One region of the Arthrobacter sp. YAF16 genome, then DNA from elsewhere that is predicted to be linked to it. Evidence: predicted binding sites of a transcription regulator. Region 1 holds the regulator's gene; each other region holds the start of a gene.
The links. Region 1 encodes HrcA, which represses chaperone genes, less so after heat shock. Its sites were predicted from a motif close to TTNGCACTCGNNNNNNNCGAGTGCNAA; they were not measured.
Positions count from the first base shown of each region.

Region 2: a site for HrcA is predicted at 1,746-1,772, ahead of groES (co-chaperone GroES). Genes of this name have one in related genera too.
Region 3: a site for HrcA is predicted at 1,578-1,604, ahead of AB4Y91_RS03275 (FmdB family zinc ribbon protein). Genes of this name have one in related genera too.

Region 1 covers NZ_JBFRDC010000001.1:1,521,843-1,526,664, forward strand. The annotation lists gene hemW (radical SAM family heme chaperone HemW) at 1-1,208, shown strand, start outside; gene AB4Y91_RS07095 (DUF4870 domain-containing protein) at 1,278-1,697, opposite strand; gene AB4Y91_RS07100 (DUF3097 domain-containing protein) at 1,820-2,674, opposite strand; gene hrcA (heat-inducible transcriptional repressor HrcA) at 2,907-3,920, shown strand; gene dnaJ (molecular chaperone DnaJ) at 4,002-4,822, shown strand, end outside.
Region 2 covers NZ_JBFRDC010000001.1:657,136-661,957, reverse strand. The annotation lists gene groL (chaperonin GroEL) at 1-1,212, opposite strand, end outside; gene groES (co-chaperone GroES) at 1,292-1,588, opposite strand; gene AB4Y91_RS03185 (hypothetical protein) at 1,923-2,336, opposite strand; gene AB4Y91_RS03180 (THUMP-like domain-containing protein) at 2,393-3,622, shown strand; gene AB4Y91_RS03175 (shikimate 5-dehydrogenase) at 3,644-4,477, opposite strand.
Region 3 covers NZ_JBFRDC010000001.1:682,910-687,731, reverse strand. The annotation lists gene galU (UTP--glucose-1-phosphate uridylyltransferase GalU) at 1-816, opposite strand, end outside; gene AB4Y91_RS03280 (5-formyltetrahydrofolate cyclo-ligase) at 926-1,555, shown strand; gene AB4Y91_RS03275 (FmdB family zinc ribbon protein) at 1,693-1,944, shown strand; gene AB4Y91_RS03270 (RcpC/CpaB family pilus assembly protein) at 2,242-2,808, shown strand; gene AB4Y91_RS03265 (hypothetical protein) at 2,842-3,129, opposite strand; gene AB4Y91_RS03260 (AAA family ATPase) at 3,182-4,822, opposite strand, start outside.

The DNA.
Region 1 (4,822 bases):
CGCCGTCGGACGGGCTGCTGCCCGGCCAGGCGCTGGAGGGCGCCGCGGACCGGGCCTTCGGGCTCTACGTCCACATTCCGTTCTGCGCCGTGCGCTGCGGCTACTGCGACTTCAACACGTACACCGCCACGGAACTCGGCGGCGGCGCCTCGCAGGACGCCTACGCGGACACCGCCGTCGCGGAAGTGGACTTCGCCGGGCGGGCGTTGAAAGCCTCCGGCCTCCCGGAGCGCCGGCTCAGCACGGTGTTCTTCGGCGGCGGCACCCCCACGCTGCTCCCGGCCGGGGACCTGGCCCGCATCCTGGCCGCCGCGATCGACACCTGGGGCCTCGAGCCCGGCGCCGAGGTCACCACGGAAGCCAACCCGGATTCGGTCACGCCCGAATCCCTGCAATTGCTCGCCGACGCCGGCTTCACCCGGGTCTCCTTCGGCATGCAGTCCGCGGTGCCCCACGTGCTCAAGGTCCTCGACCGCACCCACACGCCCAGCCGTGTGCCGCAGGTGGTCCAGTGGGCGCGTGAGGCGGGCCTCGCGGTCAGCCTGGACCTGATCTACGGCACCCCGGGGGAGTCGCTGGAGGACTGGCGCTACTCGCTGGAGACCGCACTGTCCTACGGCCCGGACCACATCAGCGCCTACGCGCTGATCGTCGAGGAGGGCACGAAACTCGCCGCCCAGATCCGGCGCGGCGAGGTTCCGGGGATCGACGACGACGACCATGCCGCCAAATACGAACTGGCCGATGAACTGGTCTCCGCGGCCGGGCTGGGCTGGTATGAAGTAAGCAACTGGGCGCGCACGCCGGACCAGGCCTGTCGCCATAACCTGGCCTACTGGCGCGGGGATGACTGGTGGGGCATCGGCCCCGGAGCGCATTCGCACGTCGGCGGGGTCCGCTGGTGGAACGTCAAGCACCCCACGGCCTACGCCGGTCGGCTGGCGGCAGGCGTCTCGCCCGCGGCCGGGCGGGAGACCCTCGACGCCGAGACCCGCAACGTGGAGCGCGTCATGCTCGAAGCCAGACTGGTCACCGGCCTGGAAATCCCGAGCCTGGGCGGGCTGGGGGATACCGGACGGCACGCGGTCGCCGGACTCATCGCCGACGGGCTCGTTGAGCCTGCGGAAGCGTTCAAGGGCCGGCTGGTGCTCACGCTCAAGGGCCGGCTCCTAGCCGACGCCGTGGTCCGCCGGATCCTGCCGGACTAGGTAGTCAGCCCATGCGGGCCGGAAGTGTCCGATCGCGTTGGGCGCGTGGGCCGGAAATGTCCGTTCGCGCTACTTGATCCAGCGGAGGTTGTACTCGTAGCGGTGCGGCTGGCCGCGGTTGACGTGGATGCCGGCGGCCACCGAGAAGCAGGCGAGGGCAATCCAGATGGCGGTCGCCAGGACTGCGAACAGGTTGCCCACCACCGGGACGAAGACCAGCAGATTGGCTACCACCGCAGCGATGGTGGGCGGAAGCGTAAAGTTCAGCGCCTCCTTCGACTCCTGCGCCGTGAACGGGCCGCGGTCCTTGAAGATCAGGTAGATCAGCAGCGCGGGAATGCAACCCAGAATGCCGCCAAAGTGCGCCAGGGTGGCCCATTGCCGGTCCTCGCTTGCCGTCAACGGCAGAGCATTTGCGGGAACGCCATGGTACTGCGACTGGCCATGGCCGGCCTGGTGATCCGTGTGTTCGCGTGCGTCTTCTGCCACGTTTCGTCCTTTGGATTGCGGTGGAGCGTAGGTACCTGTACGAGCCGCGGCCGCAACAAAATGCAGCGGCCGCCCTACCAAGAATACTTGCTCGGACCGCGAACTAAAGCACGGGGAGGCGGCTACGGCACCGTGAGGAAGTCGATGACCTCTTCGACCCGGCCCAGCAGGGAGGGCTCCAGGTCCGCGTAGCTGCGGACCGCGCCGAGGAGTTTCTGCCAGCCCAGGCCGATGTCCTCCTTGGTGCTGTGCGGCCAGCCGAAGGCCGTCAGGATGCCGGTCTTCCAATCCACCCCGCGCGGAATCACCGGCCACCGCTCAATGCCCAGGACGGCAGGGCGGATGGCCTGCCAGACGTCGACGTACGGGTGCCCGACGATCAGCACGTTGCCGGCCGCGCCCGGGGAGGCCATCACCGCGTCGGCGATTCGCGACTCCTTCGAGTCTGGAACAAGGTGGTCCACCAGGACGCCGAGGCGACGGCCGGGGCCGGGCCGGAACTCCTTCACGGCGGCAGCTAGGTCGTCGATGCCGTGCAGCGGCTCGACCACGATGCCCTCGACGCGGAGGTCGTCACCCCAGACTTTCTCGACGAGTTCGGCGTCGTGCTTGCCTTCCACCCAGATCCGGCTGGCCTTCGCGACCTGGGCACGCTGTCCCTCCACCCGGACCGAACCGGAGGCGGTGCGCGCGCCGACTCCGGCACCCGCCGCGGGAACCCGCGGGGCGGGCGGCATCAGCCGGATGGGCTGGCCCTCGAGCAGGAAGCCGAAGCCGAGGCGGAAGGATCGGGACTTGCCGCGCCGGTCCTCGAGGGCCACGACGTGCATGCCGCCGGACTTCTCCACCCGGGTGACGGCGCCCACCCAGCCGGACTGCACGTCCTCCAGCACCATGCCGCGCTCCACCGGGATCTCGGGCAGCTGGGCCTTAGCGGGCGCGGAGAGATCCTGCGGGCCCCAATTCTGGTACGACATCTGCTACACACTGCTTTGCACTCGGGAATTACGGGGGACAGAACGGCGGCGCGGCCTGTGGTGTGCCGGGAAACACCAGTCCCGTGGCCCACGCCCGCAGCGAATCCAATGCTAACAACGGCGCGACTCATATTAGACTGGTTAGCACTTAGGCATGTCGAGTGCTAACCCCGGGTGTTCTTGCACGCGCGGCGGCACCGGCGAACCGATACGGGTCGATTGGAGGTGGAGAGTGAGCGAGCCACGCAAACTCGAAGTGCTGCGCGCCATCGTGGAGGACTACGTCCATTCCCGCGAGCCGGTAGGATCCAAGGCCCTGGTGGAACGGCACCATCTGGGCGTGTCCAGCGCCACGATCCGCAATGACATGGCCGCCCTGGAAGACGAGGGCCTGATCACGGCGCCGCATACCAGCGCCGGCCGGATTCCCACGGACAAGGGCTACCGCCTGTTCGTGGACCAGATTTCGGCCGTCAAACCCCTCTCTCCGGCGGAGCGCCGCGCCATCCAGGCGCTGCTCGAGGGGTCCGATGACCTCGACGACGTGCTGGACCGGACGGTGCGGCTGCTATCGCAGCTGACGAACCAGGTCGCCGTCGTGCAGTACCCGCTGTTGAGCCGGGCCCGCGTCCGGCACATCGAATTCGTGCTCCTGGCGCCGCGCAAGGTACTCACGGTCCTGATCGCGGATACGGGCAAGGTGGAACAGCGGGTGATCGACGTCGGCCAGGACTTCGGTGACGAGGCCCTCGCCGAACTCCGCACCCTGTTCCTGGCCAGGCTCTCCGGCACCCCGTTGAGCTTGCTGCCCCAGTCGCTGCAGGCCGTGGTGGACAGCTGTGCGCCGGTGCGCCGGGGACCCGCCCAGGCTCTGGCCCGCGGGCTTGAATCGCTTGCCGCGAGCAGCCGCGAGGAACGGATGGTCATGGCCGGGACCGCCAACCTGGCCAGGTCCAATGTGGATTTCCCGCTGAGCATCGGACCCGTGCTCGAAGCGCTCGAAGAGCAGGTGGTGATGCTGCGCCTGCTCAGCGACATGGCGGAGGACCCGCGCGGCGTCACGGTAAGCATCGGCCGGGAGAACCCCTACGACGGCCTGTCCGAAGCGTCCGTGGTGGCCACCGGCTACGGCCCGGACGCCACGGCCAAGGTCGGAGTCCTTGGCCCCACCCGGATGGACTATCCCACCACCATGGCCGCCGTCCGTGCGGTGGCCCGCTACCTTTCGCGGATCCTCGGGCCCTGACAGGGCCGGATCCGGAACCGGACTTCTTGCCAACTACAGGCAGTGCCCCACTGGCAGTACAAAAAGGAAGAGATACAGACTTTGAGCAGCCACTATGACGTTCTTGGAGTCTCCCGTGAAGCCACGGGGGAAGAGATCAAGAAGGCCTACCGCAAGCTTGCGCGGACCCTGCACCCGGATGTGAACCCCGGTGATGACGCTTCCGAGCGTTTCAAGGCGGTCACCCATGCCTACGAGGTGCTTTCCGACCCGCAAAAGCGCCGGGTCTACGACACGACGGGCAACGAGAACGGCAACGACAACGGCTTCGGCGGCGGCTACGCCGGCCAGGGCTTCGCCTTCCAGGACATCTTCGAAACCTTCTTCGGCGGCGCCGGCGGCCAGGGCGGCCCCGCATCCCGGGTGCGGCGCGGCCAGGACGCCCTGATCAGCGTCCGGATCGACCTGCGCGACGCCGTCTTCGGGGTCAACAAGAAGCTCGAAGTGGACACCGCCGTCACCTGCCCCACCTGTGAGGGTTCCTGCTGCCGCGAAGGCAGCCACCCGGAGCGCTGCGACATTTGCGGCGGCAGCGGCCAGGTCCAGCGCGCCGTGCGTTCCATCCTCGGCCAAGTCATGACCACTGCCCCCTGCGGCAGCTGCGAGGGCTTCGGCACGGTCATCAAGGATCCCTGCAACGAATGCGCCGGCCAGGGCCGCATCCGCAGTCGCCGCTCGCTTACCGTCAAGGTTCCCGCCGGCGTCGCTACCGGCACCCGCATCCAGCTCTCCGGCCAGGGTGAGGCCGGTCCTGCCGGCGGCCCGTCCGGTGACCTGTACGTCGAGATCCGGGTCAACAACGACCCCACCTACGTGCGCGAAGGCGACGACCTGCACGCTAGCCTGAACATCCCGATGACGGC
Region 2 (4,822 bases), 860 kb from region 1:
GAGGGCAGCGCGGGTGGAGGACACGGCGTCCTCGATGCGGTGCTTCTTTTCCTTCAGCTCGACCTCGGTGGCAGCGCCAACCTTGATCACGCCGATGCCGCCGGCCAGCTTGGCCAGGCGTTCCTGCAGCTTTTCCTTGTCCCAGTCCGAATCGGTGCGGGTCAGCTCGGCGCGCAGCTGGGCAACCCGGGCCGCGACGTCCTCGGCCGAACCGGCGCCGTCAACGATGGTGGTGTTGTCCTTCGTGACGGTGATGCGGCGGGCGGTACCCAGGACCTCAAGGCCCACGGTGTCCAGGCTGAGGCCCAGTTCCGGGGAGACAACCTGCGCGCCGGTGAGGGTCGCGATGTCCTGCAGCATGGCCTTGCGGCGGTCTCCGAAACCGGGAGCCTTGACGGCCACGACGTTCAGGGTGCCGCGGATACGGTTGACGATCAGCGTGGAGAGTGCCTCGCCGTCGACGTCTTCGGCGATGATGAAGAGCGGCTTGGAGCTCTGCAGCGCCTTTTCCAGCAGCGGCAGGAATTCCTGGACCGAGGAGATCTTGCCCTGGTTGATCAGGATAAGGGCGTCTTCGAGGACTGCTTCCTGGCGTTCCGCGTCGGTGACGAAGTAGGGGGACAGGTAGCCCTTGTCGAACTGCATGCCCTCGGTGAGGACCAGTTCGGTCTGCGTGGTGGAGGACTCCTCGATGGTGATCACACCATCCTTGCCGACTTTGCCGAAGGCCTCGGCCAGGAGCTCGCCGACCTCGTCGCTCTGTGCGGAGATCGCGGCCACGTTGGCCACCTGGGTGCCCTCGACCGGGCGGGCGTTTTCGAGCAGGCGGGCGGCCACGGCCTCGACGGAGACCTCGATGCCGCGCTTGATCTGGCCCGGGGCGGCGCCGGCGGCAACGTTGCGCAGGCCTTCCTTGACCAGGGCCTGGGCGAGGACGGTGGCGGTGGTGGTACCGTCGCCGGCGACGTCGTTGGTCTTGGTGGCGACCTCCTTGGCGAGCTGTGCGCCAAGGTTTTCATAGGGGTCGTCCAGCTCTACTTCGCGGGCGATGGTCACACCGTCGTTGGTGATCGTGGGGGCGCCCCACTTCTTGTCCAGCACGACGTTGCGGCCGCGCGGGCCGAGCGTCACCTTGACCGTGTTGGCGAGCTTATCGATGCCGGCTTCGAGCGACCGGCGGGCAGCGTCGTTAAACGCAAGCTGCTTTGCCATGGTTTTGTCCTTTCAAGACAGAACCCCGCGCAGCCGTTCGTTCAAAGCGAAGGATCGGCGGCGCGGGGGTCCAAGAGAGTTACTTTACGACGATCGCCAGAACGTCGCGGGCGGAGAGCACGAGGTACTCGGTGCCGCCGGTCTTAACTTCGGTTCCGCCGTACTTGGAGTAGATGACAACGTCGCCAACGGCAACGTCAACGGGAACGCGGTTGCCATTGTCATCAAAGCGGCCGGGGCCTACTGCAACAACTTCGCCTTCCTGCGGCTTCTCCTGTGCGGAGTCCGGGATAACCAGGCCGGAAGCCGTGGTCTGCTCGGCTTCGAGCGGGCGGACAACAATACGATCCTCAAGAGGCTTAATAGAGACCGACACTCGGACCTCTCCTTTTCGTCAGCAAATTTGTGGACTATGAAGCGATGATCCGTGGCGTACAAACCGTCGTCGCGGTGCCGGCAGTAGCCCGGCGGAACATGCTTCACGTGTTAGCACCCGCCTAGGGAGAGTGCTAATGACGACTCTATGTAAGTAGTTAGCACTCGGTCAAGGTGAGTGCCAGAAGTTCGTCACTGGTGAACGTCCGGCGGGACCGTCCGGAGTGACGGACATGCCCATCGCAACCGGCCGGCACTGGACATATCGGCAATATGTCCGGTGCTGGTGCCGAAGGATGGGCATGTCCCTCGGTCCGCGCCCAGGCCGGGGCGGCCTACTCCCCCGCCAGGTCCTCATAGTCCCAGTCCTGGCCGTCGTCGTCTTCCTCGATCCGGGCGGAGGCGTTGCGTTCGCGGTACAGCACGAAGCCGCCGGCGAGGGCAGCGACCACGCCGAGGACGAGGGCGATGATGCCGCCCACCCGGGCTGCGGCATAGGTGTCACGGATCGCGCGCGCCTCATCGGTCGCATCCTTCACGTCCTTGCCGCCGACCGAGTAGACGGTCGCATTGAAGGAGTCCAGTAAGAAGATAATGACGAGCAACGCCACGCATACGACGGCGATCACGATGCCGGCGATCAGCGCCGGCCGGGCGAAGCGGGCCAGTCCCCGGCTGTCCCGGGCCTCCCCGACGGTGTTCTCCCGGGTGCCTGCCGTGCCGAAGTCGTCTGTGTCCCTGCCATCCATGCCGTCCAGCCTATCGGGCGCGCCGGGCGTTCCCCGCCTGAACTACGCTTGATGGCATGGCTGAGACTACGCAGGACCAGATCGCCCCGCTCCTCAATCCGGAGGGCTGGGAGCTGCTGGCCTCGCTGGGACCGTACCGCGAGGAGGAGGCCTTCCGCCTCAACGCCTCGCTCCGGAAGGCCGGCCATTCCCCCGAGCTGGTCTCCGCGGCACTCACCCAGTCCCGCCTGCGGACAAAGGCGGAAGCGAAGTTCGGTGAATTCGCCCGGCAGATGATTTTCACCCGGGCCGGCCTGGAACAGGCCACCCGGCTGACCGTAGCGGCGCGGCACGCGCAGCGCTTCGCCGAGGCCGGGATTGCCCATGTGGCGGATCTGGGCTGCGGACTGGGAGCCGACGCAATGGCCCTGGCCTCGCTGGACATCAAGGTGACCGCCGTGGAACTGGACGAAACCACCGCCGCCTGCGCCACGATGAACCTGATCCCGTTCCGGAACGCCACCGTCGTCCATGCCGATGCCGCCGCCGTCCCGCTCGACGGGATTGACGGCGTCTGGCTGGACCCGGCCCGCCGCACCACCTCAAGTTCCGGGACCAAGCGACTCTGGGATCCGGAGGACTTCTCCCCCCCGCTGTCCTTCGTGGAATCCCTGGCCTCGTCCGGCCGTGCCGTCGGCGTGAAGATGGGCCCGGGCATGCCGCATGCCTCCGTCCCGGAGGACTGCGAGGCGCAGTGGGTCTCGGTGGGTGGCGACGTCACCGAAGTTGCGCTGTGGTTCAACGCGGTCCGCCGGCCCGGAATCCGGCGTGCCGCGCTGGTACTCGGCCCGCAAGGCGCCGCGGAGCTCACCAGCTCGGAGGACTTCGGCGCCGGGCCGGAGGCCCCGCTGGGCCCGGTGGATGGCTACCTCTACGAGCCCGACGGCGCCGTGATCCGCGCCGGCCTGGTCGCCGACGTCGCGCTCCAGCTGGGCGGTCATCTGCTGGACGAACACATCGCCTATATCTGCGCGCCGGAACTGCACGATACCCCGTATGCCCGCGCGTACAAGGTCCTCGAGGTGATGCCGTTCAACGTCAAGGCGCTCAAGTCCTGGGTCAAGGACAACGGCGTGGGCGTCCTTGACATCAAGAAGCGCGGCACCTCGGTCACGCCGGAGGAACTGCGCAAGCAACTGCTCCCCGGCGGCGGCAGGAGCGCCAAGAATGCGGCCAAGAAGACGGCCACCCTGGTCCTCACCAGGATCGGGGAGGAGCGGGTGGCCATCTCGGTGGAACCGGCCTAGGGCCGGCCTTGCGGGGCGGGGCTACTGGGCCCGCATGAACTCCTCGGCGGCACGGACCTGTTCGTCGCTGGGCCGGATGCCCGTGTAGAGCACGAACTGTTCGAGGGCCTGGATGGTGGCGACCTCGGCGCCGGTGATCACCTGCTTGCCGGCCGCCCGCGCGGCTTTGATCAGCGGCGTTTCGGCGGGCAGCGCCACAACATCGAACACCACCTTCGCGGCCGCCACGGCTTCCGGCGGGAAGGACAGGGCGCCGGACTCGGGGCCGCCGGCCATGCCGACGGGCGTCACGTTGATCAGCAGGTCGGCTGTGCCCTCTGCGGAATCCGGGGCCGGGAGTACTGCACGCCATTCGAATCCGTAGAGCCCGGCGAGCGCCCGGCCGGCCGCCTCGTTGCGGGCGATGATCGTGACGTGCCGGAATCCGGCGTCGCGCAGTGCCGCCGCAGTGGCCTTCGCCATTCCACCGGCGCCCAGCAGCCACACCGTGTTGTCCGTGGGGACGGCGTTGCGTTCCAGCAGCTGCTCGATCGCCGTGTAGTCGGTGTTGTAGGCCGTGAGCTTCCCGCCGTCGTTGACGATCGTGTTGACCGAGTCGATGGCTTTCGCGGACGGGTCCATGACATCCACGAGGGCGATGACGTCTTCCTTGAATGGCATGGACACGGCGCAGCCGCGGATGCCCAGGCCCCGCACGCCGGCGATGGCCTGGGCCAGGTCGGTGGGGGCGAAGGCCTTGTAGATCCAGTTCAGGCCCAGCTGTTCGTACAGGTGGTTGTGGAAGCGGGTCCCGTTGTTGCTCGGCCGGGCCGAGAGCGAGATGCACAGGGTCATGTCTTTATTCAGGATGGGCACAGCACCATTAAACGCCACGAAACGCCACGGCAACGGCTCAGCGGCAGCCGGAACCAGGCCCTTGCCGCCCGACGGCGACCGGCAGCTTCCCGGGGGCGCTGGTCCGGACCCCATCCGAGGGGGCGTGGCTTCGCGGAACGGGCATCTCCGGCCGGCGGAGGGGCGCTGTGGACACTCCGGCCCTGGGACGGGGCGGGATTCGAGGCGCCGGGGCCGGTGCAGCCTGTGGATACCAGGGCGAGCCCTGTCAGAACCGCCGCGGCTGCCGGGAACAGGCTTCTTCTGTGAAAACTCTCACGCATCAGCTGTAACTTGACCACCAGTTGGATGCTACCCCTGCACTAG
Region 3 (4,822 bases), 840 kb from region 1:
CTTGAGGTAGCTGAGCTTGTCGCCCGTGTCATAGCGGCGGCCGCGGAAAATGACGCCGTACACGCCGTAGCCTTCACCTTCGCCGGCGGAAAGTTCCTGCAGGGCGTCGGTGAGCTGGATTTCGCCGCCGCGGCCGGGCTCGGTCCGCTCGAGGACCTCGAACACCGCGGGGTGCAGCACATAGCGGCCGATGATGGCCAGGTTCGAAGGGGCCTCGTCGACGTCGGGCTTCTCCACCAGCTGCTTGATCCGGACGTACTCCTCGCCCTCAACCGGCTCGACGTCGGCGCAGCCATAGGCGCTGATCTGCGAGGGGTCGACCTCGATCAACGCCACGACCGAGCCGCCGGTCTTTGCCTGGACCTCGATCATGGTGCTCAGCAGCTCGTCGCGGGCATCGATGAGATCGTCGCCCAGCAGCACGGCAAAAGGTTCGTAACCGACGTGCTGCTTGGCGCGCAGCACGGCGTGCCCGAGGCCCATGGGGTCGCCCTGGCGGACGTAGTGGATATCGCCCAGGTTGCTCGCGGCCTGGATGGACTCCAGCTTGGCGGTGTCGCCCTTGGCCTCCAGCGTCGCTTCCAAGGTGGGCACGCGGTCGAAGTGGTCCTCGAGGGCGCGCTTGTTGCGTCCGGTGATCATCAGGACGTCGTTGAGGCCCACGTTCACGGCTTCCTCGACCACGTACTGGATGGCCGGCTTGTCGACGACCGGCAGCATTTCCTTCGGCATCGCTTTGGTGGCCGGAAGGAAACGGGTGCCGAGGCCCGCAGCGGGGATGACGGCCTTACGGACGGAGGCGTTGGGTGTAATCACTCGACTAATCTAACTGAGGGGGCAAAACATCAGGTAATTGTCCCCACCGGCACGGCAGCCGCGGCAGCCGACATCATCAGGCGCCGCCCGGGCGAGAGGACGCCACCGCATGAGCACCAAGGAAGAGATCCGTTCGCGGCACCGGCTGCGCCGGACAGCGATGTCGCCGGCGGAGCTGGATGCCGCCGGTTCGGCAATCGCCCGGCACGGGCTGGCGTGGGCCTCCGGGCTGGCCGACGGCGGACCAAGCACCTTCGCTGCCTACCTTGGTGTCGGTTCCGAGCCGCCCACCCTGCCTCTCTTGGCCGCCCTGCATGATGCCGGCCACCGGGTGCTGCTCCCGGTCTGCGAACCTGGACTGGCGCTGAGCTGGGTGTACTGGACTCCGGCCTCGGAGTTTGTCCGCAGCCGCTATGCACCCATCCAGGAGCCGACCGGTGAACGGCTCGGCACGTCCGTGATGCGGGACGTGGCCGGAATCTTCCTCCCGGCCACGGCCCTGGACCGTTCGGGCAACAGGATCGGGCAGGGCGGCGGCTATTACGACAAGTTCCTTGCGGCCCTCGCCGCCCTGCCGGCGGGCCCTTCCCGGGCTGGCGATGGCCCGCTGCCGACGGCGGCCGTCGTCTACGACGCCGAGGTACTCCCCGCTGGCAGCATCCCGGCGGAGTCCTTCGATCAGAAGGTCGCCGCCGCCCTGACTCCTGGCGGCTTGGTCCGGCTTGCCGGGCTTTCCTAGCCGCAGTCGGCGGGTGATAGAATTGGCACTCAGGCCCTGCGACTGCTAACGCGGACTCCTCGTCCACCGATTCCGGTGGCGGAAATGCCGCTCCGGCAGCACGGGACCTGCTCGTTTGTCCAAGAGGAGGAACCCCAGTGCCCACGTATGCATATGCCTGCAAGGACTGCAGCCACGCCTTCGAGACCGTGCAGTCGTTTACGGACAGCTCCCTGACGACCTGCCCGGAGTGCCACGGGACGTTGCGCAAGAAGTTCAACAGCGTCGGCGTCGTGTTCAAGGGCTCCGGCTTCTACCGGACCGACTCACGCGACAGCAAGGGCAGCGCCGTCGCCCCCGCTGCCAGCCCGGCTGCGAGCTCCGCACCGGCTTCCGCCGCCGCCAACTAGTACCCGGCAGGCCGGCACCCTCGCGGTTGTCCACATAGCGCCGCCCGGGCCTGACGCCCGCTGGCTTCCCCACCATAACGTGGCGGCATGGCCCACCGCAGCCGCCGCACACTCTTTTCCCGATCAGCACCGTCTTACGGGTCGACGCCGCGTTTCAGATCGGCTCCGTCACCGCTTCCGCGCGCTGCCATCCGCCCTGGCGCCCGCCGCAAATTTCCGCCGAGGCGGCGCTTCCGCGGCTGGCTGGGCAGACACCGCCGGCTGGTCATAGCCCTGCTGCTGTGCCTCGCCGCCGGCATGGCCGTGCAGCAGCTGACGCCTGCGCCCGAAGCCACCGTCACCGCGTGGGCCGCGGCCAAGGATCTCCCGGCCGGCCGGGTGCTGGACGCGGCCGACGTCGTCGCCATCCAGATCCCGCCCGGCGTTCTGCCCGCCGGCCCGCTTGACCCTGCCGGACTGGACGGGAAACAGCTCGCCGTGGCCCTGCGCAAGGGCCAGCTACTCTCCGACTCACAGTTCGTCGGCCCCGGGCTGCTTGCCGGCAGTCCGCCGGGTTCGGTGGCCGTGCCGCTTCGCATGGCAGACCCTGCCTCGATCCAGCTGGTCTCCCCAGGCCAGCTGGTCAATGTCGTGATGACGAGCGGCGACGGTTATGAAAAGGCAGCCGCTTCCCGGCTCCTCGCTTCGGCTGTTCCGGTCCTGTGGACCTCAGCGCAGGGCGGCCGGGCCGGCCCATGGCTCGACGCCGGGGCGCCGGACGGCCTGATCGTGGTGGCCGCGGACCCTGACCAGGCCCGCCAACTCGCCGGAGCGTCCACGCAGGGCAAGCTGTTCTTCGTCCTGGTCAGGGCCGCGCGCGGATAGCGAAGGCCGCCGGCTGCTTCGCCGGCGTGCGGGTCAGCCCCAGTGCGGCGGCCGCTGCTCCTTGAGCCAGGCATCGTGGTCGTAGCTCCCGGGCTGGTCGCCCCAGCGGCGCGGATCGTCTTCGGCCGCCTTGTTCGGCAGCAGTCCGCCGGAAGCCGCGGCGCCGGCCCCCGGCTGCCCCTGTGGTTTCTGGGCGGGCGCTTCCTGATTCCGTTGAGCGGTGTCCGGGGCAGTCACGTTCGGGTCGCCTGCCTGCTTTGCGTCACCGCTGTCACTGCCGTCACCGTGGTTGTTGTTTTCGTTCTCGCCGTCTGCGCTCATGCCGCCGGCCTCCTTGCTGCAAATAACTGTTCAGTGCCTCCGGGCCTGCCGGTCAGCCCCGGTCAGCTGCGGCCGGAGCGTAGGCATCTTGCCCGTCTTCGACGCTCAGGTTTTCGATGTCGTCGGAGAAACCGGGCGAGGGGCGCACCCGGCTCGGCGCCGCAGGCTTCTCCAGTCCGAGGTAGCCGCCGATCCGGTCCGCGCAGGCGGACGGATCGGTGAAGACTTCTATTGTCCATAGTGGCATGTACCGCCAGCCCATGCGCTCCAGCAACTGCGGGCGGAGCCGGCTGCGCTCACGCACTGTCATCCGCCGGTACCGTTCGGTGCCGTCAGACTCGATGGCAACCGGGCGGGGAATCTCGGCGTCGTCCTGGCCGATAGTGTGCATCGGGTCGGCCGCGGCAACCATGTCCAGGACGCCGTCGTACTGGTGCCAGACGCGGGCGCCGCGGGCACGGAGCCGGTCCCCGAGATCGGCCACAAGCGGGTCGGCGCCAAGGGCCTGCTCGCTGGCCGCGGCACGGGATGCCGGGCTCCCCAGGTCGGAGTTGCCGGCGATCTCGCGGTCCAGGAGCTCGTAGAAGTCCACCGCGCCGTGGCTCAGGCGGGTGACGTCCAGGTCCTCGGGCCGGAAGCAGCTCAGCACGTGCAGTGAACGCCGCGCCCGGGTCATCGCCAGGGCGAATTTAGCACGGCCGCCCTCGGCTGAAAGCGGCCCGAGGCTGTGCAGCGCACGCCCGTGCGGGGTGCGGCCGTAACCGGGCGAGAAGATCACATGGTCGCGGACCAGCCCCTGGGCCCGTTCGAGGTCCACGACCCGGAAAGATTCGTCGCCGGCGGTGAAGAAACTGCCCAGCACCGGGTAGTTGGGCAGCTGCCGCCGGATGGCCTCGCCGATCCGGGCGGCGTGACGCAGGCTGCCCGTGACAACCGCCAGGGAGGTGCGGGGGCGCAGCCGTGCGTGTTCGAAGACCAGCTCCACCACACGGTTCACTTCGGCCACGACGGATTCGACGCCGTCGTGGTCGGCGCTCGGCAGGCCGGTCCCGTCCGGCAGGTATTCCACTGTCAGGGCCCGGTCCAGGCCCGTGGCCGACTGCCCCTCCGGGAGCCGGCGGAGTCCGCCCTCGTAGAATCCCTTGCTCAACTGCCGGACCAGGTCCTCGTCGACGGCGCGGTAGACGGTCCGCAGTTTCCAGACCGGCAGCACGGCGGCCAGGGCCTGGTAAGCGCTGTCCACCGGCTGGTGCGAGTTCTCACCCGCGGCGAGCCGCTCGACCCCCACGGTGAAGCCGCGCGGGCTGGCGATTTTGTCGTCGCCAAAAGCAATGACCTGCCGGGAGCGCGCCACGGCGGGCAGCACGGCCTGCAGGGACGTCGCCTCGGCGTCGAGGATCACGACCGCGTCGAAGCGCTGTTCGGCCGGCAGCAGGCTGGTCATAAGGTAGGGGCTGACAGACCAGACCGGCACGAGCATGGGCACGAGCTCCGGTGACTGCGCGGTCAGTGCCGCCGGAGTGACCCGCCCGTCCTTGAGCAGGCTGCGCAGCAGGTCGGCCTGGCGGGGGTGCTCGCTGAGGGCGGCGCGCCACCGCTCGGCCAGTTTCCAGCGCAACCGGGCGGCGCCGCTGGCGATGTGCGCGTTGTCCGCGAGGCGGTACTCCGCCTCGAGCTGGCGGAGTGCGTCGCC